Linked DNA regions of Megalodesulfovibrio gigas DSM 1382 = ATCC 19364. The protein of the gene in region 1 interacts with the protein of each later gene in a pairwise test. Links are inferred from orthologs where the notes say so. Each region holds a gene or a part of one and is shown on either strand. Other genes may lie near its edges.

Region 1 (11,940 bases):
TTCAGGCTGGTCGGGCATGTCTGGTTCATCTGATGGCGCATGATCCTCTTCCTGAATATGCAGACACGTGATGTGGGTGTCGGTCACTCCAAGCACAAGTTGCTTATTCAAAAAGCGGACCACCGCCACGGACTTGCGCGGTCCCAGGGAGAGGGTGCTCTCCAGCTGCAATTGCCGGTCCCTGGAGCCGCCAAAACCGGCGCGCGGGGCCAGGCGCTTGAGCAGGTACAGCCCGGCGAACACCAGCGCCAGGATGAGGAACAATCCTCCCAAGGCCTTGAAATAGCTTTGCCAGCTGATGGTCGGCATGGGCAGGCTACCGGGCTGTGCGGCCGGGGGGTCGCCCTGGAGCTGGGCCGACGCGTTGGGCACGGCAGCAGGGGAGGGCGCCGCTGCCGGGGGGGCGGAATTTTGACTGGCCGCCACAGGAGGCACGGCCTCTGGCACTGCGCCTGCGCTGTCGGCAGCATCAAGGGAGGTGCTGTTGCCGGTGCTGGCGTCGGCGGATGCGAGGCCGGCATCGGGCGCAAGGGGGGGGGTGGCATTTTCGGCAGGCCCCGCCGTGGTCAGCCAGAGGGGTTGCTGTTGCGCCAGCAGGGGGGCCACGTCGCCATCGGCGAGGAGCCGCCCCGGCCAGGCCGTCAGGGCCAGCAGACAGACCAGGACAACGACGCAGGCGGCGCGCAGGGCAGAGCGCCGCGGCATGAGGGGGCGGGCCGAGGTGGTGCGCATGGTCCGGTCCTTCCGGGGCGCTGTCGCAGCGCAGAGGGCCGCCGGCGGCGGCCAGTTGGCCAGGAGTGCCACGATTGCCACGATTGGCCGGACGTCAGCCAAGCTGTTTGACCCGTTCAATGGGGCTGATGATGTCCGTGAGGCGGACGCCGAATTTTTCGTTGATGACCACCGCCTCGCCCCGGGCCACCAGCTTGCCGTTGACGTAGATTTCCAGCGGCTCGCCGGCCAGCTTGTTCAATTCCACCACCGAGCCCTGGCCCAGCTGCAGCAGCTCGTTGATGAGCAGCCGGGTGCGGCCCAGCTCTGCGGAAACATCCAGGGGGATATCCAGGATGAAATCCAGCTCGCGGCGGGTGTTGTCCACGCGGGGGCTTTTGGCCTCGTCCGTCAAATCCTTGAAGTCGGCCTTTTTGGCCTGTCGGGAGAGCTTGTCCTGGTCCCGGGACTTTTTCACGCGATCGCCTTCGTCCTCGGCCAGGGCCCGCGCCCATTCCTCGGCCAGTGCATTGTCGCTGGACATGGCTCCCTTGCCGCCGAGCATGTCCATGGGGTCGTCGTCCAGGCCCGGGTTGTCCTGATCCGCAAGGGCTGCGGCCCATTCTTCGGCCAGCTTGTCCTGATCGATGTCGTTGCTCATGAGGTGCTCCACATCCGCCTCGCGCAGGAGACGCGATACGGGTGCTCGTATGGGTGTGTTGCCGCACGCTGTGGCCCGCGGCAACGAATCAATGGGTGTTCCAGCTTACTGGATCACCATGTCCGTAAAGTACACGTTGCGCACACGCGCGCCGCCCAGGATGAGGTTGAGCCGTTCCACCACCTCATTCTTGAGCACCAGCTTGCTTTCCGGGGTGGCCAGATCCGCATAGCTCTTGCTGGAGAGCAGCAGGATGATGGCATCGCGGACTTTGGGCGTCTGCTTGCCCAGCTCTTCGGCGGCGGCCTTGTTCACCAGTTCCACGTCCAGGGTCATTTTGAGGTAGCGCCGTCCCAGGGGGTCCGCCAGGTTCACCAGGAAGGTGGGCAGGGTGACCATTTGGATGTCTCCCGGCTTGCCCTGGGCCTGTGCGTTGGGGTTCTCGGACGCAGCCTCCGTGGCGTTGCCCGAGGCGGCAAAGAAGGTGGTGTAGGCAAAATACCCACCGCCGCCAAGCAGCAGCAGGAGCAGCAGGATGATGATCCACTTGAGCATGCTGCCTTTTTTCTTGGGCTGATCGGCATCGATTTCAGGCACGTGCGTCTCTCCTTATTGCTAGTAGCCGCGGAAAAACGGCGTGGTTTTGACGAGTATTTCCACCCGGCTTTTGGAAAGCATGGCGCCCGGATCCGCTGCAGTGGGGCGGAGAGCCTCGGGGGGCTGGTCCTGCCCGTAACAGGAAAGCGAGAACCGCGGCACAAACATGTTGTACTCCAGCAAATAGCTCAGCACGGCTTCGGCGCGGGCCTTGGACAAGGCGTACTGATCGTCGGCGTCTTTGTCGAGTGGTCCGGTATGGCCGGCCACGTTTACCGGGGCATCCATGGCCAGGAGAATTTCGGCAATGCGCTCCAGGATGGCCCTGGCCGGGGGGGTGATCCGGGCGTCGGCCGGCCGGAAAATCAGCTTGTCCGAAAGCACCAGGGCCACGCCCTCGGGGCGTTGCAACACGGCAATGTTCTCCAGCAGCGTGCTTCTGTCAATCTCCGGGGGGATGATGTCGTCAGGGAACAATAGTTCCTTGAACCGGTTTGGTTTTTCCACAATGGACCATGGGTCCTCCAGCAAGGTGATCACCAACTCGACGTTCCGCGGCACCTTGCCGGCGCCCCGGGTTGTGACATGGCCTATCGTGTTGAAATAGAGGTTGATCCGGGTGACGATCGAATTGTCCATGGAGCACATGGTCAAGAGCAGCACGAAAAAGGTCAGCAGCAGGGTGGTGAGGTCGGCAAAGGTCACCAGCCAGGAGCCTTCACCACCGCCGGATTTTTTTTTGCGTTTGCGCGGGGGCATGGCTAGTTTCCCTCGTCTTGCTGCGCTTCGCGCTGCACCGGCGAGCGGATTTCAAAGCGGAAATCCTTGTATTCGAACACGCCGCGCAATTCGTCTGCCCGGGGGCTGGCGAGCACACGTTCCCAGTTGGCGTTACGTTTGTCCAGCACGATGTCCACGCGGCGGTTTTTGCGTCGGCCTTCGGCGGTCTGGTTGGTGTGGATGGGATGGTATTGGCCGTATGCCTCCACACGCAGCTTGGCCGGGTCCATGCCGCGGGAGAGCAGGTAGAGGTACAGGCTCATCACCCGATCCAGGGACAAATCCCAGGAGAAGTCCAGGCCCTCGGCATCGAATTTCACCATATAATCGGCGACTTCTTCCCGCGCCACGGAGGCGTGCCCAGCCAGAAGCAAAGGCTGTTCAATGCGCAGGAGCACGGGCAGGATGCGGTCGATAATTTCCTTGCCCCGCTGGGACATGGTGGTGCCGCCGGGCTCGAAGAGCACGTCCGCAGTCAGGGAAAGCACCTCGATGAACTTGTTGGAGCGGAAGTCCAGATCGTTTTCCAAATCTTCCCACAGCATGTCCTTGAGGCGCTCAAGGGCCGGGACGTCTTCCATGGGGCCGGGTTCCACGGTGGACTTGTTGTGTTTTGTGGAGCGCGCATCAATGCCGGCATCCCCCATGCCGAAGGTCCCAAGCACAGATCCCAGGGTCACGAGTTTGCGCTGTTCGTCCAGGGTGGCCATGCTCACCAGCAGCACGAAAAAGGTCAGCAGCAGGGTCATGAGATCGGTGAAGGTGATCATCCAGGCCGGGACACCCGGCGCCGGCTTCTCCTTTTTCTCCCGCTTGGCCATGGCTTCCGTGTTCCTTGGCTAGCTGGGTTGCGGCCGCTGCTTGGGCGCAATGTAGCTGGTGAGTTTTTCTTCGATGATACGCGGATTCTCACCCTTGGAGATGGCCAGAATGCCTTCCATCACCATGGCCCGGATGAGTACTTCCTGCTTGGAACGCAGCTTGAGCTTGCCGGCCATGGGCAGAAATATCAGGTTGGAGAGGACGGCGCCATAAAACGTGGTGATGAGCGCCACGGCCATGGACGGGCCGATGGTGGACGGATCGCTCATGTTCTGCAACATCATGATCAACCCGATAACCGTGCCGATCATGCCCATGGCGGGCGCAAACGTACCGAAGGCACTCAGGATCTCAGCCCCGTTCTCATGGCGATCCTCCAGGTAGGAGATTTCTGTCTCCAGAATTTCCTGAATGGCCTGGGGCTCCAGGCCGTCCACGGTCAGTTGCAGGCCCTTGCGCAAAAACACGTCGTCAATCTCCTTGATGATGGGTTCCAGGGAGAGGATGCCTTCGCGCCGGGCGCGGTTGGCGTACTCCATGAACCGGGAGATGACCTCCGTGGGCGATTCGGATTTTGCGAAAAAGGCGTTTTTGGCCACGCCGATGACGCTGAGGATCTCTTTGAGCGGGTAATTGACCAGGATGGTGCCGAGGGTGCCCCCGCCTACGATGAGCACGGAGGGGATGTCGATAAAGGTTAACAGGGAGCCGGACGTGACAATGGCCCCGACCACCAGCCCGAAGGAAAGCACAATGCCAATGACGGTGGCCAGATCCATGGCCTGTTCTCCTTAGTCTACGCCGCGTGTGTGCAGGGGCGTTCCCCGAAAATTGCCGTGCCAATGCGCACCAGGGTGGCCCCCTCGGCCACTGCCTGCATGAAATCGTGGCTCATGCCCATGGAAAGATGCGGCAGGTGCCGGCCCAGCGTCTGCTGCAGCCGGTCCCGCAAGGTGGCCAGTTGGGCGAAAAACGGCCGCACCGCCTCGGGATCCTCCAGCCATGGCGGCAGGCACATCAGGCCATCCAGCCGGATGCCGCCATGGGAGGGGGCCTCCAGCTGCACCACCTGCCGGGCCAGGGCTTCCAGATTCTCCGGGGGGACGCCGTGTTTTTGCGCCTCGCATCCCACGTTTACCTGCAGCAGAATGGGTTGCACCGTGCATTGTTCCTGCGCGTGTTTATGCAATAAGGTTGCCACCTTCAGCGAATCCACGGCATGGATGAGCGCGGCCCTGCCGGCCAGCTCCCTGGCCTTGCGGCTCTGGATGTGGCCGATGAAGTGCCACTGGACGGGCAAGTGCGCCAGGGCGGCCTGCTTTTCCAGGCATTCCTGCACGTAACTTTCGCCAAACACCGTGCACCCTGCCGCGGCCGCGGCGGCCACGGCGGCGGCAGGGTGGAATTTGGACACCGCCACCAAGGCAACCCCGGCCGGATCTCTTCCGGCAGCATGGCAGGCGGCGTCAAGTTCCTGGCGAATACGCGCAACATTGTCAGCAATATAGTCGTATGACATGACTGTCCCAGGTGCGGCAGCGAACAGTCGGATCGGCGAGCGCTTCTGGCCACAGTCCGACAGCATGCGCCGTGCAGCGCTACAGTTGATACCCGAGCTCCCGCAGCATGGCCGGGTTTTCGGTCCAGTCTTCCTTCACCTTCACAAACAGTTCCAGATGCACCTTGGCTTCCAGCAACTCCTGGATCTCTTCGCGCGCCAGCACGCCAATCTGTTTGAGCGTCTGCCCCTGCTTGCCGATGACCATGCCCTTGTGCGCCTCGCGGGTCAGGTAGATCACGGCGCTGATGCGGGTGAAGCCGGTTTCGGGATCCTCTTCCCATTGTTCAATATCCACGGCCACGCCGTAGGGCACCTCCTGGCGCAGCTGCAGGAAGAGCTTTTCCCGGACAATCTCCGCCGCCAGAAACCGCACCTGGGCCGTGGAAATCTGATCGTCCGGGAACAGGGGCTCGGATTCCGGCAACGCCGCCGCGATGCGCGCCACCAGGCGGTCCAGATTGTCCTTGCGCAGGGCAGACACCGGGATGATTTCGGCCTCCGGGAACAGCTCCGCGGCCTCCTGCAGCAGCGGCAGCAGCAGGCCCTTGTCCTTCACCTGGTCCACCTTGTTCAGCACCACCAACAGCGGCAGCCCCGAGGCGAGGAGCGGTCCCTTGATGTTGGCCACCTGCGCGGCCACGCTGCCGGCCTTCTGGGCCTTGGCGGCGTCCAGGCAGGCCACGGCCACGTCGGCTTCGTGCAGGCTCTGCCAGGCGGCCTGCAGCAGGGCTTTGTTCAGCCGGCCTCTGCGCTGGTGGATGCCCGGCGTATCAAAAAAAACAATCTGCAACCCAGGCACGGTGTGGATGCCGGTGATCTGCGTGCGCGTGGTCTGGGGTTTGGGGGTGACGATGGCCAGCTTTTCGCCGATGATGGCATTAAGCAGGGTGGACTTGCCCACATTGGGCGGCCCGATGAGGGCGGCCATGCCGGCGCGATGGGGGGTTGCTGCTGCGTGTTCCATCCCCTATTTCTGCCCCGAAGCCGGCCGTTGCGCAAGGGGGAGACGGCCTGCCAGGCCCATGCCGGCCGGAGAAACCGACACCCGCAGGGGCCAGACCTCCACCCCGGCCTCCAGGGCGCGCCAGAAGGTTGCGGCAAAAGCAGGGTCAATATAGTCCGCCGGACCAAAACAGCGCCCGTCCGGCCGCTGGATGCAGCAGCACACGGCGGCGCGTTCGCCCCGGGCCACACGCTCCATGAGCACCTCCAGATGCCCCCGGCCGCGCACGGTCACGGCGTCGGGAAAGGCGGCCACCTCGTCTTCCACCAGGGTCACATTTTTGGCCTCCACCCACAAGGGCGGCGCCTGCGGCCCCATGAGCAGGGCGTCGATGCGGCTTTCACCGCAGGGAGCCTCGGGCCGCAGCAGGGTATAGCCGTGCAGCCCGACCAGGGCCTGCAGCACGCCGGCGTGAAAGGCCTTGGCGAGCAGGCGGTTGGGGGTCAGGGTGTTCACGCCCACCCAGTCCTCCCGGCCGGGAGTCAGCTCGATCATTTCCAGGGTCCACGGCAGCTTGCGCTTGGGCGAAGGCGCAGGGGAGATCACCGCCCGCCGCCCCTCGCGGACCAGTCCGACCATGCTGCCGGAGTTGTTGGTGTGCACCCAGAAGGCGTCGTCGCCATCCTGCACGAGCACCAGGAACCGCTTTTCCCGACGCAGCAGGGAGACAATGCGCGAGCCGGACGGCAGGGGAAGGAGCGGAATCGCGTGAACCGGGCGAACCGTGCGGTTGGACATTTACGATGCCTTGCTTTTTGATTATTGTTGTCCGGGCCATTGGATTTTCACCCCACCTTCCACACAAGGATCGATCCCATGCGTCTCGCAGAGCGTCTTCAGGTCGTCAAGCCGTCCGCCACGTTGGCAGTCAGCGCCAAGGCCATGGAGCTCAAGGCCCAGGGCAAGAAGATCATCAGCCTCTCCGTGGGCGAGCCGGACTTCAACACCCCGGCCCATGTGCGCGAGGCCGCCAAGGCCGCCATCGACCAGAACTTCACCCGCTACACCCAGGTGGCCGGCATCCCCGAACTGCGCGCCGCCGTGGGCGCCTACTACAAGAAATTTTATGATGTGGATGTGGCCGGCAAGCAGGTGGTGGTCACCAACGGCGGCAAGCAGGCGTTGTACAACTATTTTCAGTGTGTGCTCAATCCGGGCGACGAAGTGCTCATCCCTGCGCCGTACTGGGTGAGCTATCCGGACATGGTGGCCCTGGCCGGCGGCGTGCCGGTGATTGTGGACACCCTGGCCGAGCACGGTTACAAGATCAACCCTGCGGACATCATGCGCGCCGCCACGGCCAAAACGCGCTGCCTGGTGCTCAATTCGCCCTCCAACCCCACCGGCGCCACCTACACCCAGGCGGAATTGGACTTGCTGGTGGAAACGTGCCTCGACAAGGGCATTCTGGTCATTTCCGATGAAATTTACGACCAGCTTGTCTATGCGCCCAACACGCCGGCCTCCTGCGCCAAGTGGTTTGCCAGCCATCCGGAACACATCGCCATCACCAACGGTCTGGCCAAGAGCTTTGCCATGACCGGCTGGCGCATGGGCTGGCTGGTGGCCCACACCCCGCTCATCGATGCCATGGACATGGTGCAGAGCCAGTCCACTTCCAACGTCTGCTCCATCGTGCAGAAGGCCGCCCTGGCCGCCCTCACCGGCCCCTGGGACGAGGTGGAAGCCATGCGCGCCGCCTTTGAACAGCGCCGCAACATGGTCATGGACATCATCGGCGGCTGGAAGGGCGTGGTCTGCCCCAGCCCGGCCGGCGCATTCTATGCCTTCCCGGACGTGTCCCGCTATTACGATCACCGCTCGCCGGATTCCGTCTCCCTGTGCAACCGGTTGATGGAAGAAGCCGGCGTGGCCCTGGTGCCGGGCGAGGCCTTTGGCGCACCGCGCTGCGTGCGGCTTTCCTTTGCCCTGGACGAAGCCACCCTGCGCACGGCCCTGGCGGCCATGGCCCAGGGGCTGGGCGTGGCGTAACACCGCATGTCCGACCGCGATCTCTCCTCCGAGCGTGCACACGGCGCGGCTTCCGGCTCCGGGAGCCGCGCCACTGCTTCGGCGTCCGGCGCATCTGGCGCATCCGCCACATCCGGCGTATCCGGTGTATCCGGGCAGCCGGCGGGCCATTCGGATTTGCCGTCCAGCTCCTACAGCACGGCCAAGTATCTTTCCTGGGGGTCCCTGGCGCTGACCTTTCTGGCCGGGCTGGCGTTGTCCATCGTCATCGCCAACCAGGCCCGGCAGACCCTGCTGGCCAAGCAGCAGGAATTCGGCCTGCTGCTGGCCCAGAATCTCAACCATCAGATTTACCGTCGCTTTATCCTGCCCACCCTGGTGGGCTTTGGCCGCGTGGAACTGCGCGACGCCACCCAGTACGAGCGGCTGGAAAGCGTCATCAATTCCACCATCCACGGGCTGAACATGCTGGAGCTGCGCATCTATGATCTGGATGGCGTCATCTCCTACAGCACCGAGGCCGAGCATGTGGGCCGCCAGGATCTCATGACCCAGGACGTGCGCCGCGTGGCCGATCGCGGGGAGCCCATCTTCGCCGTGGGCAAGCGCGAGGACGTGCCCATCTGGTCCGAATGGATCATGCCGCCGAAGCCGGGGCAGGTGGTGATGAAAATGACCTACCCCCTGCGCGTGGCCACGGACCTGGGCGACGACGTGCACAACGGCACCCTGGTGGGCGTGCTGGAAATCTACCAGGACATTGCCGGCGTCTACAAGACGGTCATCCGGTTTCAGTGGATCATCATCCTCAATTCCTTGGGTATTTCCCTGCTGCTGTTCCTGGTCCTGCTCATGCTCATTCGCCGGGTGGACAAGATCAGCGCCCAGCGCCTGCAGGAAACGCAGCGCCTGGAGCGCCAGTTGCACCAGAACGAGAAGCTGGCCAGCATGGGCCGCATGGTGGCTTCCATTGCTCACGAGATTCGCAATCCCCTGGGCATCATCCGCAGTTCCGCGGAACTGCTCCTCAAGAAGCAGGGGGACGAGAACAGCCTGCACGGCCGCATCCTCAAGGCCATTTTTGACGAATCCCGCCGCCTGTCGCAGATTGTCAGCGATTTTCTGGATTACGCCCGGCCCAAGGCCCCCCGCCAGGAGCCCGTGGAGCTGGCCACCGTGCTTGACCAGGTGCTTGTTTTTCTGGAACATGAATGCCGCAAGTGCGAGGTGCAGGTGGAACGCCAGGTGGAGCGGGGCCTGATGCTTTCCGGCGACAAGGATTTGCTGTACCGTGCGTTCTACAATATCGTGTCCAACGGCCTGCAGGCCATGGCCGGGCCGGGAACCCTCTTTGTGCAGGCCTCCCGGCGCGGCGAGACCCTGGAAACCGTGATCCGCGACACCGGCCCCGGCATTGATGCCGCCATCGCGGACAAGCTGCTGGACCCGTTCTTCACCACCAAGGACCATGGCACCGGGCTGGGCCTGGCCATCACCAACGGCATCATTCAAAGCCACGGCGGCGAGCTGCGGCTGGAGAACGCGCCCGAAGGCGGCGCTCGCGCCGTGGTGCTTTTGCCGGCCGCGTAATCCGCGCCGCGCCATCAGGGACGTTGCATGTCTACGAATATTCTCTGCCTGGACGACGAGCCGAACTACCTGCTCATCCTGGAAGCCATGCTTTCGGACGCCGGCTATTCCGTCACGGCCCTCTCGGACCCGGAAACCGCCCTGGCCTACCTGGATGAAAGCGATGTGGACGTGATCATCACGGACATGAAAATGCCCCGGATGACCGGCCAGGACGTGCTGGAACACGTCAAAAAAAACCATCCGCACATCCCGGTGATGATCATGACCGCCTTCGGCTCCATCGAAGGCGCGGTGGAGGCCATGAAGATCGGGGCCTTCGACTACATCACCAAGCCCTTTTCCAACGAGGAGCTGCTGCTTTCCGCCTCCAAAGCCATGAAGATGAGCGCCACGCAGCGCCAGTTCCGCATCCTGCAGGAATCCATGGAGGAGCGCTACGGCCTGCACCAGATTATCGGCCGCTCCAAACCCATGCGCGATGTGCTGGCCATGGTGGACCGCGCCGCGCCCTCGCGCTCCACGGTGCTCATTACCGGCGAGTCGGGCACGGGCAAGGAACTGGTGGCCAAGGCCATCCATTTCGCATCCCCCAGGCAAAAAAATCCTTTTATTTCTGTCAACTGCATGGCGCTGAACCCCGGCGTGCTGGAAAGCGAGCTCTTTGGCCACGAGAAGGGCTCCTTCACCGGGGCCGTGGCCCGCAAGCGCGGCCGCTTTGAGCTGGCCGATTCGGGCACGTTGTTTCTGGACGAGATCGGCGAGCTGTCGCCGGAAACGCAGGTCAAGCTGTTGCGGGTGCTCCAGGAGCGGATCTTCGAACGCGTGGGCGGCGCCGAGTCCATCGAGGTGGACATCCGCATCGTGACCGCCACCAATCGCGATCTGCTGGAATGCGTCAAGGAAGGCACCTTTCGGGAAGACTTGTACTACCGGCTCAACGTGGTGCACATCCAGCTGCCGCCCCTGCGGGAACGGCGGGAGGACATCCCCCTGCTGGTGGCGCACTTCATCAACAAGTATGCAGAACTGAACAAGATGCCCGTCAAGGCCATTGCGCCGGAGGCCATGGATTACCTCTGCGCCTACGAGTGGCCCGGCAACATCCGCCAGTTGGAGAACGTGGTGGAGCGCTGCATGGTGCTGGCGCCGGGGGAGGCCATCGGCGTGGAGGATCTGCCCCCCGAAATCAAGGACGAGGAAAGCCAGTTCAAGAGCGCCGTGGATCTGCTGCCCGCCCGACTGGATCTGGCCGATACCCTGGAGAAAATCGAGGCCGCCCTGGTCCGCCGGGCGCTCATCCGCAACGACTTTGTGCAGACCAAGGCCTCCGAGGCCCTGGGCATCTCCAAGAGCCTGATGCAGTACAAGTTGAAGAAATACAAGATATCCACGGGGATGTAGCCGTACTCCATGCCTGAGGACGTTTCATCGGCGCACATGCATTCCCCGGAAGGCGGGCAGTTCCCGGATTCATCCGCCGGCGTGCGGGACTATGTGGAAAAGCTCAAGGCCTCGCCGCGGCTGGGGCCGCAGGTGGTCTGCCACAAGGTGTTTCCCGAGCAGGACGCCCGCACCGCCCCCACGGTGCGGCCCTGGCCCCGGGCCGTGCAGGGTGTGCTGGACCGCGCCGGCGTGGAGGCCCTGTACAGTCATCAGGCCCTGGCCACGGATCTGCTGCGCATGGGCCGGCATGTGGTGGTGGCCACGCCCACGGCCTCGGGCAAGACGTACACCTACAACCTGCCCGTGCTCGAAGCCTGCCTGACCGATCCCGACGCCCGCGCCCTGTACCTGTTCCCCCTCAAGGCCCTGGCCCAGGATCAGCTCAAGACCTTCCACAGCCTGACCGGGCACTGGCCCGGCGATGCCCGGCCCTCGGCAGCCATCTACGACGGCGATACCTCTGCCCATTTCCGCAAGAAAATCCGCGACGATCCGCCCCAGGTGCTGCTCTCCAATCCGGAGATGCTGCACCTTTCCCTGCTGCCATACCACGAAAAATGGGCCGCCTTCCTGGCCTCCCTCAAGTATGTGGTGGTGGACGAGGTGCACACCTACCGCGGGGTGATGGGCTCGCACATGGCCCAGGTGTTCCGCCGCCTGCGCCGGGTGTGCAGCCGGTTCGGGGCAGACCCGGCCTTCTGCTTCTGCTCGGCCACGGTGGCGAATCCCGTGGAGCTGGCCACACAGCTGACCGGCATTGCGCCGGCGGCCGTGCTGGAATCCGGCGCGCCCCAGGGC
Region 2 (10,770 bases), 870 kb from region 1 along the record:
TTGTCCGAACCAAAGTGGACCTTGAGCCGACCAGTGGAAACCATGCTGGTGCCCACATGCGTGTCGCTGGAAAGATTGCCGTTAAGCAGGTACAGGCCGTTGTAATCCGTGGCGTTGGCGATTCGCGTGATTTCCGAAGCCATGGCCTGGTATTCGGAATCGATGATCAGCCGCTGGTCGGACGTGTACGTGCCGGTGGCGGCCTGTTCGGCGAGCTCCTTCATGCGGATGAGCTTTTCATCGATGACGCCCAGGGCTCCGTCCGCAGTCTGGATCAGAGAAATGGCGTCGTTGGCGTTGCGCACCCCCTGGTTCAGGGAGGCGATATCACCGCGCATGAGTTCGCGAATGGCCAGACCGGCTGCGTCGTCGGCGGCAGAGTTCACCCGAAGGCCGGAAGAGAGACGCTCCACCGAGGTTCCAAGAGCACTGTACGCCTTGCTGAGGTTCAGCGAAGCCTTTGCCGCCATCATGTTGTTGTTAATGGTCAGAGACATAGTCATTCCTCCTTGAATTGCATGGCATCCTTGCCGAGGGGAACTTGGCCTGCGCCGCGGTGGTGCGCGGCGAGGGCCTGCGGGCGGGGCGCGATTCCCGGCCGTTTTCAGAGTCTCCCCTCCCCACTCGCTGCTCTTATCGGCCGGATGAGGCTTGCTTCTTTAGGGGATGACGTATACTTCAGCACGGGAACATGCAGATGCCCGTGTGGCAGACAGGCAGTTGTGGAGGATTTTTTCATGATGAAGACAGCATGCGTGATGCGTCTGCGCCAGGTGCTTCTCCCGGCGGGTGTTCTGATGTGTCTTGTGGGAAGCACGCTTTCCCTCTCCGGGTGTGCCTGGCCGTTCGGCGAATCCCCTGATCCGGCCTCGCAGCAGGCGACTGAGGACGAGCAGAACCGCACGGCCGAAGCCGCCGCCCCGCAGACGGAAGCGGCCATGCCTCAGGCGGTCAAGCAGCCGGTGGTGCAGGAGACTCCCAAGACTCCCCCGCAGGAAACGCCGCCCCCGACACTCCCGGCCCCCCCGGCACCTGTTGCAGCCGTGCCCACCGCCGCGGGCGATCTGGTGTTCCTCAATGTCAACGAGTTGCTCGCCGCCTCGGCGCAGGCGGAAAAGGCCGGCAAGTTCCTGGGCGACATCGAACCGTTCGATGCCTTCCCCTTCCTGGACGGCGCAGACACCGTGGGCCGCGCCTTCAAGGCCGGACCCAAGGGCGAGCTGATGGTCAAGTATTTCGCCTTCCATGTGCCGGGCAAGAGCTTCGACCGCAGGGTCTACGGCTATCTGGTGGACGCCGGCAACGGCCGCGTGTTCGGCCATTTCGATACCGACGCCGACGGCATATTCGACGCCCACACCCTGGAACCGTCCTTGCGGTTTGACCTGTACGAAAAGGTCAAGCCCGGGCAGTAGCATGCAGGCGTTCATTCTTGCGGCGGCGCTGGGGCTGATCCTGACCCTGGCGCTGCCGCTTTCGAGCTTCGCCGGCACCCTGAAGAATATGGATCGACAGGTGTACACCTACGCGGTGCACTGGGACGATCTGGAGCCTGCCGCACGCGGCGAGATAAAGCCCAACGAAACCGTGGTGCTGCGTAATGCCACGGGCTACATTGAGCTGGTGAACAAGCGCGACTCCATTTACATGCGCTACGACGAGGCCATCCTTATTCAGGGGGCCATCCTGCGCAGTCCGACGCATCCCATCGAAGATTAAGGCAACGTCCTTTTTGAGAGGAGTTCTCGGGGGAAAACCTTTCTGAAGAAAGGNGCACCGTGTCCAGTGGCTCGCCGGTGCGCCATCGCGTGCGGATGTCCGTGGCGCACACGGGCAGGCGGCCGCACTCCAGATACCACAGCAGCTTCCCCGGCGGCTCGGCCTTGCGCCAGCACCATGGCGTGTCCGGCAGGGGCGATTTTACGCGGGCATAGCGCCCCAGCGCGCCGGATTCCAACACCTGGGCCACCTGATCGGCCTCGTCCTCCTCGCGGGGATGCACGGCCAGGTGGGCCAGCGAATTGATGCGCAGGCCGTCCTTCCAGGTGGGCAGGGTGGGCAGGTCGATGGAGCCCATCAGAAAGATGATCTCCCAGCCCGGCAGCTCGGCGGCGTATTCCCGCAGGGTGTCGATGGTGTAGGACGGGCCGGCGCGGCGGCCTTCGCGATCCTCGATGCGCAGGCCGGAAAGCCCGGCGTCCTGCATGGCCAGTCGGGTCAGGGTTACGCGCAGGTCGAAGGGCAGCAGGCCGCGGCGGGGCTTGTGCGGCGGCGCAGCGGCCGGGAGCACGTCCAGGCGGGTCAACCCCAGCAGTTCCCAGGCGTGGCGGGCCTGCAGCACATGGCCCACGTGGGGCGGGTTGAAGGAACCGCCCAGGATGCCCAGCCGCGGCGCCTCGTCGGAAAAGGGCAGGGCAGGGGACAGCGGCGACAGGCCGGCCGGATCTTTCGTGCCAATAAGTTGGGAGTACTTTGGAATCACAATAAAAAGTCTTTGGAAAGGGGGTTCGGGGGAAAGCCTTTCTGCAGAAAGGTTTTCCCCCGAGAGTGCTTTTCAAAAACAACGTGCTCTAGCCGCGGGTCTGGCCCTGGCCCAGGACCACGAATTTGGTGCTGGTCAGCTCGGTCGCGCCCATGGGGCCGTAGGCGTGCAGTTTGGAGGTGGAGATGCCGATCTCCGCGCCCAGGCCCAGCTCGCCGCCATCGTTGAAACGCGAGGAGGCGTTGGCCGCCACCATGGAGGCGTCCGCCTCGCGCAGAAAGCGCATGACGGTGTCATGATCCCGCGAGCAGATCACTTCCGTGTGGTTGGAACCGTACGCGGCGATGTGGTCCAGGGCGGCATCCATGGAATCCACCACCTTCACGGCCATGATGAGGGCATGGAACTCCTGGCCCCAGTCCGCGGGCTGGGCCGGCACGGCCGTGGCGCCCAGCAGGGGCAGGGCCCTGGGGCAGGCGCGGAACTCCACGCCCATGCCGCCCAGCTTCTTGGCCAGCATGGGCAGGAAGGCCTCGGCTACGTCGGCATGCACCAGGGTCGCCTCCAGGGCGTTGCACACGCCGGGGCGCTGGCACTTGCCGTTGTAGACGATGGCCAGGGCCTGCTCCAGATCCGCTGCCTTGTCCACATAGCAATGGCAGACGCCCTGGTAATGCTTGAGCACGGGCATGGTGGCCGCCTGGGTGACGGCGCGCACCAGCCCCTCACCGCCGCGGGGGATCATCACATCAATGTATTGATCCATCTTGCACAACGCGGTCACGGCGGCGCGGTCCGTGGTGGCCACCACCTGGGCGCAGTCCGCGGGCAGGCCCACGGTGTCCAGGGCCTCATGCAGCAGGGCGGCCAGGGCCAGATTGGAATGAATGGCCTCGGAGCCGCCGCGCAAAATCACCGCATTGCCGGCCTTCAGGCAGAGCACGGCGGAATCCACGGTGACATTGGGGCGGGACTCGAAAATCATGGCCACCACGCCCAGGGGGATGCGCATCTTGCCCACCATGATGCCATTGGGCCGCTTCCACATGGTCTCGATGGCCCCCACGGGATCGGACTGGGCAGCCACGTCCTCGCAGGCCTTGGCCATGGCTTCCACCACGCCGTCGGTGAGGCGCAGACGGTCCATGCGCGGGGCGTCCATGCCGGCGGCGTCGGCGGCAACGAGGTCCTTGCGGTTGGCCTGGGCGATGACATCGCCGCGGGTGCGCAGCAGCTGGGCCAGCTGCAGGAGGGCCCTGTTCTTGAGGGCCGGGGAAGCGGCGGCCAGCACACGGGCGGCGGCAGTGGCCCTGCGGCCGATGGCCTCCATCTGGGCGGCGATGTCGTGGGCGGCGTCCATGGGTCCTCCGTAAGAAAAGTTGTATTTTCAGTGGGTTGATTGGTGGGCTGTCGGTCGGCGGCAGAAAGGTGACAATTTTGTACAAAGCGAGCAAGTCAAGATGGATGCGTGTAAGACTGGGCAGAAAACCAAAACTCTTTTGACATTTCTGTACACCATGACTAGAAGAACGGGTCAGTCCTGGCTGCCGAACGCGGTGGCAAGGCCCTGCCGCGCTGCTGCGCGGTGAGCGTGTGTGTAGCACATCCCGGTCATTCCTCCAAGGAGCGATTTTTCCCATGGCAGAGTCGTCGCGCACTCCTTCGTCCGCTGCTGCTTCCACTCCTGAGACGTCCCAGCGTCCCGGGTCCACTCTCATTTCTTTCGAAGAGGCGGGCATCCCTCGCGAGCATCCGGCCCTTGTCTGGATACAGAACAATCTCAAGATGCTGGGCGTGGTGATCGCGGTGATCATCCTGGCGGCGGCGGCCATGTCCCTGGCCAAATGGAACAAGGAGACCGCCCGCAAGCAGGCGGCGGAGGTCCTTGGCTCGCTGCTGGTGAACGCCAAGGGCGAGACGGCGGCCGCGGAGCTGGAGGCCTTTGCCCAGGCTGCGCCGGAGCCGGTGCGCACCGGGGCGATGCTCTCCCTGGCCGAGCTGCTCATGGCCAGCGAAGAATACGCCAAGGCGGCGGATGTCTGGGCGGGCATTGCCCTCAAGGCGTCCCAGCCCATGAAGACCACCGCCGGCATTGGCCAGGCGCAGGCCCTGGTGCTGGCTGGCAAGGCCCAGGAGGCCCTGGCCCTGGTGCGCACCCTGGAGCAGGGCGCGCCGGCCAGTTTCGAGAAGTCTCTGTTGCGGCTGAAGGCCCAGGCGGCCGAGGCGGCAGGCGAATACCAGGACGCCATTGCGGCCTGGGCGACCATGATGGAGAAGGAATCCAGCCAGCAGACGGCGTTTTATCGCCAGGTCATGGCCCGGCTTGAGCTGTTGAAGGCTGAGAAGAAATCCTCATAACCCGAGAGCAGGGAGCGTCGCGGAGCATGAGTCATCCCTTGTTGAGCGCAACGGCTGGTGCCGTGGAATTGCTGCTGGGCAACGAAGCCATTGTTCGCGGTGCGCTGGAGGCTGGCATCCAGTGTGTCGCGTGTTATCCGGGCACGCCGTCTTCCGAAGTGCCGGACACCTTCCACCGCATCTCCCTTGCCAGCGGTGAGGCTGCCCCGTACTTTTTCGAGTACTCCACCAACGAGAAGGTGGCCATGGAGGTGGGCGCCGGCGCGGCCCTGGCCGGCGCCATGACCCTGGTGACCATGAAGCACGTGGGCGTGAACGTGGCGGCCGATCCGCTCATGACCCTGGCCTACACCGGCGCGCCCGGCGGGCTGGTGCTGCTGGCTGCGGATGATCCGGGCTGCCATTCCTCGCAGAACGAGCAGGATTCCCGCACCTATGCCCGCCTGGGATTCTTTCCCGTGTTCGAGCCGGCCACCGTGCAGGAATGCAAGGACATGACCCGCGACGCCCTGTTGCTGGCCCGGCGCACGGGCCGGCCGGTGATCCTGCGCACCACCACCCGCGTTTCCCACATGCGCGGCCCCTGCACCTTCGGCCCGTTGCCGGAGCGCACGGAGATCGTGCCATTCCAGAAGGATCCCCGCCGCTTTGTGCCGGTGCCGGCCTTTGCCCGGCCCATGCGTCTGGCCCTGCTGGACCACATGCAGGCCATGGTGACCGAGGCCGATGCATCCACCTGGAACCCCGTGCACGGTCAGGGAGAGACGGCAGTGGTTGCCTCCAGCATCGCCCGGGCCTATCTGCACGATGCCGTGCTGGAGCTGGGCGAGGCGGCGGCCTCCCGGCTGCGCATTCTGGATCTGGGCATGAGTTATCCCCTGCCCGAGGCTGCCATCACCGCCATGCTGCAGGGCTGCCGGCAGCTCCTGGTGCTGGAAGAGCTGGAACCCATGGTGGAGCTGGAAATCCGCGCCATGGCCCAGCGCCTGGGGGTGGACATTCATGTGTTCGGCAAGCTGGATGAGCAGACCGGCGGACAGGCTTTTGCCCGCATCTCTGCCGCCACGGGCCTGCCGCGCTTCGGCGAGTACGATACGCATCTGGTCAAGACGGCGTTGTGCAAGCTCCTGGATCTGCCCCTGCCTGCGGTGCAGGCCTGTGCCCCGGCCCAGGGCCTGCCCATGCGGCCACCGAACCTCTGCGCCGGCTGCTCGCACCGGTCCCTGTATTATGCCGTGCGCCAGGAATTCGGGGACGACGCCATCTATTCCTCGGACATCGGCTGTTACACCCTGGGCCTCCTGCCGCCCCTCAAGGCGGCGGACTTCCTGGTGTGCATGGGCTCGTCCGTCTCGGCCGGCTCGGGCTTTGCCAAGTTTTCGGACAAGCCCGTGCTCGCCTTCATCGGCGATTCCACCTTTTTCCATTCCGGCATCACCGGCCTGCTCAATGCCGTGCACAACCGGCACAACCTGCTGTTGATTATTCTGGACAACCAGACCACGGCCATGACCGGGCACCAGCCACATCCCGGCGCAGACGCCAAGGCCCTGGCCATGGGACAGGCGCAGGTGGCCATTGAGCCCATCGTCAGGAGTCTGGGGGTGGAACAGGTGCTCACCGTGAACCCGGCCCGGCTCAACACCACCCTCAAGGCGTTGCGCGAGCTGCGGGAAATGCCCGGCGTGAAGGTGCTCATCGCCAAGGAGCCGTGCGCGCTCTTTGCCCGGCGGGTGCTCAAGCAGAAGGTGACGGTGGCGGCGGAGGTCAAGGAACAGGGCGAGGCCGTGGATCGCTGCCTGGAAACCCTGGCCTGCCCGGCCTTTGTGCGGACGGATGGCGACGTGGCCGTGGACTCGGAAGCGTGCAGCGGCTGCATGTTCTGCGCGCAGATCGCCCCTTCCATCAAGGCGAAGAAAAAGTAGAGGAGGGAAGGGGATGCACACCATGCGTATTCTGTTGACCGGTGTTGGCGGCCAGGGCACCCTGACGGCCACCACGCTGCTGGCCAAGGCGGCGCTGTTGCGCGGGCTGGATGTGACCTCCGGCGAGGTACACGGCATGGCCCAGCGCGGCGGGGTGGTGGAATCCACCATCCTGCTGGGCGGCCTCAAAAGCCCCCGCGTGGGGCCGGGTGAGGCCGACGTGCTCCTTGGCTTTGAACCCCTGGAAACCTATCGCGCCCTGCCCATGCTGCGGCCGGGCGGGATGGTGGTCTCGTCCACGGATTTCATCGACCCCATGGGCGTCTGCCTGGGCAAGGAAGCGCGGCCGGATCTGGCGACCATCCAGGCGGCAGCCCGGGCATGCGCCGGCGGCTGCCTGTTCCTTTCCTGCCGGACGTTGGGCGAGCAGGCCGGAGCCGTGCAAAGCGGCAACCTGGCCTTGCTGGGCGCAGCGCTGGCCATGCAGTTTTTCCCCTTTGGCCCCGATGCGCTGGAAGATGCGGTGCGCGCCACCCTCAAGCCGGCCATCGCCTCCCTGAACCTCAACGCCATCGCCCTGGGTGTGGAGGCCGCCGCCAGCCAAACGAGCGCATCCCCGGCATTCTGACGGAGGACAGCATGATCGCACACGCCACCCTCGGCAGGGACATGACGCGCGACCTCGCGCCGTATCTGGGCACCTTGCGGCAGATTCTTGCCGGCATGGGGCCGCAGGCGCCGTTTCAGATCAGCCTGAAGAACATCCTGAAAGCCCTGGCGGAAAACCACGGCTTTCAGCGGCCGCATCTGATGATCTTCGACCCCGAAACCCAGCACCTGAAGCTCTCCCTGACGCACGGTCAGGTCAAGAATGCCCAGACCACCTACGAGCCGGGGCAAGGCATCACCGGGCAGGTCTTCACCACGGGCCAGCCCCTGGTGGTGGCACGCATGAAGGAGCATCCGGCCTTTCTGAACAAGGCCTTCGGCCGCAGCGAGACGGAGCTTGCCTCCCTGGCCTTCCTGTGCGTGCCGGTGCTGGCGCCCAATCGGGATCAGGAACACGGGCCGGAAATCATCGGCACCCTCTCCGTGGACACCCCCTGCGACGACCTGGAGATCCTGGAAGCGCAGTGCCGGTTCCTGGAGGTGGTGGCAGGGATGATTGCCACCCTGGCCGCCTATCTGCAGGAGGAGATGGCCCGGCAGCGTCATCTGATGGCCCAGGGCCTGTACTCCAATTCCCAGCTGGAGCACGGCCAGATCGCCGCCAACATCGTCGCCGCCTCCAAAGCCATGCGTCTGGTGCTCAGCCAGACGGCCCAGGTGGGTCCCAGCCGGGCCACGGTACTCTTGCGCGGAGAATCCGGCACGGGCAAGGAACTGCTGGCCGAGGCCATCCACATGGCCAGCCCGCGGCGGGACAGGGCGTTCATCAAGCTCAACTGCGCGGCCCTGCCTTCGGAACTGGTGGAAAGCGAACTCTTCGGCTACCAGAAAGGCGCCTTCACCGGCGCGGTGCAGACCAAAAAGGGCCTGTTCGAGCTGGCGCACCAGGGCACGCTGTTTCTGGATGAAATCGGGGAGCTTTCCACCGGCGCCCAGGCCAAGGTGCTGCGGGCCATCCAGGAGCAGGAAATCCAGCGCCTGGGCAGCGAGCACAGCGTGAGCGTGGATGTGCGGCTGGTGTGCGCCACGCATCAGCCCCTGGAAGAGCTGGTGGAAAAAAGCAAGTTCCGCGAGGACTTGTATTATCGCATCAACGTGTTTCCCATCTTCATCCCCCCCCTCAGGGAGCGCCGGGAAGACGTGCTGCCCCTGGCCGAGCATTTCCTCAGGCAATATGCCGGCGAGTACGCCAAGGAGATCAAACGCATCTCCACCCCGGCCATCGACCTGCTCACGCAGTACCACTGGCCCGGCAACGTCCGCGAACTGAAAAACTGCATCGAACGCGCCGTGCTCATCTGCGATGAGGAAGTCATCCGCACGTATCATATGCCGCCCTCGCTGCAGACGGCGGAAAGCTCCTCCACGGAAAACAACCTCTCCTTCTGCGAGGCCGTGGCCAAGTTCGAGCAGGAAATCCTGGTGGACGCCCTCAAAAAGGCCCGTGGCAACATGCTGCAGGCCGCACGGGACTTGCGCGTGAGCTACCGCATCGTCAATTACAAGGTGAAAAAGTACGGGCTGGACGCCAAGAAGTTCTCCACCCCGCAACGCACCAAGCCCACCTACAGGACATAACCACATGGCCCTCCCGCTGACTCTCGGCGTGGTGCAGCTGGCCTGGGAGGAGAGCGACGCCCGCACCCTGGACAAGGCCTGCGAACTCGTGCGCCAGGCCGCCTCCATGGGCGCGCAGGTGATCTGCCTCCAGGAACTGCTCACCACGCCCTACTTCTGCAAGGACAAGGACCCCGCCTTCTTTGCCCTCGCCCGGCCCCTGGCCGGCCATCCGGACATTGCCCGCCTCTCGGCCCTGGCCGGGGAGCTGGCCGTGGTGCTCCCCGTGAGCTTCTTTGAGCGCGAGGACACCCCCGACGGCCCACGCTATTACAATAGCTGCGTGCTCCTGGATGCCGACGGCGCGGCCAAACCGGTCTATCGCAAGTCCCACATCCCCGATGGCCCGGGATACGAGGAAAAGTTCTACTTTGCCCCGGGAGACACGGGATTCCTGGTGCACAACACCCGCTACGGCAGGGTGGGGGTGGGCATCTGCTGGGATCAATGGTTCCCCGAGGCCGCCCGGGCCATGACCCTGCTGGGCGCGGACGTGCTTCTGTACCCCACGGCCATCGGCTCCGAGCCCGAAGAACCCGGCGTGGACACCCAACCCCATTGGCAACGCGTGATGCAAGGCCACGCCGGCGCCAACCTCACCCCTGTGGTGGCCGCCAATCGCGTGGGCACGGAACACGGCGTCTGCTGCAGTACCACATTCTACGGCACTTCCTTCATCACGGACTATACCGGCGCCATCGCCGCCCAGGCTGACCGTCTGGAAGAGACGGTGCGCACGGTCCGCTTCGACCTGGACGCCCTGCGGGCCCAGAAACGCATCTGGGGCTTTTTCCGCGACCGGCGGCCCGAGTTCTACGGCGCGCTGACGCACACACCGCCTGTTCTGCCCTGATTCCACAGCGTTTGACCGAAAGTTGCTTGACGCCCTTGCTGCATGTCGCGGCAGGGGCGTTTTTTGCATGGACTGCGAAACCAGACACGGCTGCAGCCAGGCTGTGCACGTGCAACGCAGGCCGCGCCCCTGGGAATCATGGGCTCGCCGGACGCCAGGGCTGGTGCGCCGTGCATTCAGATTTCTGACACTGCAACACCGAGTGCAACAAGAGTGTCTGGAATGTGACTTTTGCATGCAATCTGTTGCTCCTCTGTGATGTTGCAGAGTGATGCAGATGCAACGACGCAAGGGTTTTCGGGCTGGGCATATTATGCTATCCACCGACTATTACATGATAAAAGTTGATTTCTTGTGTGTGGACTGCGGTCCGCTTGCGTCTCGGATGGTGTCATAAAATCTTTTTATTTCAAGACGTTAAATGTAGTAACAATCGTGATTAATGTTATACAAAGTCTAGATTTACTGTAGAAACAAAAGTCGCATGAGCAGAATACGGTTATAGAGAACAGTTAGAGTGCGAACTAGAGCAGAACATCAGATTTGTGCTTGCCATTGTATTCAGGTCGCGGTATAAGCTGAATCGAAAGAAGCGCTGTATGTGCGGATGTGGATTCTGACAACTGACGAGATGCGGAAGGGGTGGCCCGAGACGCAGCGTGTCTATGATGCCTTGCAGTATGATGCGAGGTGGTTGCAGAAGGCGCGGGCGGAATGGGCGGGTGTTGAGATTGTGTGGCGGTCCCGGGTCTGGGGCTGCAAGGCAGCAACCGGAGAGCGACTATGGCGGCTGGTGGCAAGACGACATCGACGGAGCGGCTGCTGGACATCATCCGCGGCAAGGGCAAGGGCGAGGCGGAAGCGCG

Evidence for each region.
Region 2: the proteins of sfsA (region 1) and DGI_RS00375 interact in binary tests that used the Escherichia coli proteins (3 or more experiments, as listed by UniProt). The link is inferred for Megalodesulfovibrio gigas DSM 1382 = ATCC 19364 from one-to-one orthologs.

Annotation. Positions count from the first base shown.
Region 1 is NC_022444.1:952,033-963,972, reverse strand. What follows is about bases 4,987-7,966. They hold sfsA (DNA/RNA nuclease SfsA), read right to left. Parts: upstream 6,874-7,966; coding sequence 6,100-6,873; downstream 4,987-6,099. Other genes in these bases: DGI_RS04195 (pyridoxal phosphate-dependent aminotransferase), read left to right, coding at 6,952-7,966; era (GTPase Era), read right to left, coding at 5,170-6,096; DGI_RS04210 (YggS family pyridoxal phosphate-dependent enzyme), read right to left, coding at 4,987-5,090. Outside these bases: flagellar biosynthetic protein FliO, read right to left, coding at 1-732; flagellar motor switch protein FliN, read right to left, coding at 827-1,372; DGI_RS04230 (flagellar basal body-associated FliL family protein), read right to left, coding at 1,478-1,969; DGI_RS18680 (OmpA/MotB family protein), read right to left, coding at 1,988-2,728; DGI_RS04220 (OmpA/MotB family protein), read right to left, coding at 2,731-3,570; DGI_RS04215 (motility protein A), read right to left, coding at 3,589-4,350; more of DGI_RS04210, read right to left, coding at 4,368-4,986; more of DGI_RS04195, read left to right, coding at 7,967-8,127; DGI_RS04190 (sensor histidine kinase), read left to right, coding at 8,134-9,696; DGI_RS04185 (sigma-54-dependent transcriptional regulator), read left to right, coding at 9,724-11,100; DGI_RS04180 (DEAD/DEAH box helicase), read left to right, coding at 11,110-11,940. UniProt on the Escherichia coli protein: Binds to DNA non-specifically. Could be a regulatory factor involved in maltose metabolism.
Region 2 is NC_022444.1:75,093-85,862, reverse strand. Bases 1,707-4,615 are described here. They hold DGI_RS00375 (glutamate-5-semialdehyde dehydrogenase), read right to left. Parts: upstream 3,843-4,615; coding sequence 2,571-3,842; downstream 1,707-2,570. Other genes in these bases: DGI_RS00370 (YfgM family protein), read left to right, coding at 4,121-4,615; DGI_RS00385 (hypothetical protein), read left to right, coding at 1,707-1,719. Outside these bases: DGI_RS00390 (hypothetical protein), read left to right, coding at 738-1,415; more of DGI_RS00385, read left to right, coding at 1,417-1,706; more of DGI_RS00370, read left to right, coding at 4,616-4,840; iorA (indolepyruvate ferredoxin oxidoreductase subunit alpha), read left to right, coding at 4,867-6,765; DGI_RS00360 (indolepyruvate oxidoreductase subunit beta), read left to right, coding at 6,779-7,393; DGI_RS00355 (sigma-54-dependent Fis family transcriptional regulator), read left to right, coding at 7,405-9,012; DGI_RS00350 (carbon-nitrogen hydrolase), read left to right, coding at 9,017-9,904; DGI_RS00345 (type IV pilus biogenesis protein PilM), read left to right, coding at 10,688-10,770. UniProt on the Escherichia coli protein: Catalyzes the NADPH-dependent reduction of L-glutamate 5-phosphate into L-glutamate 5-semialdehyde and phosphate. The product spontaneously undergoes cyclization to form 1-pyrroline-5-carboxylate.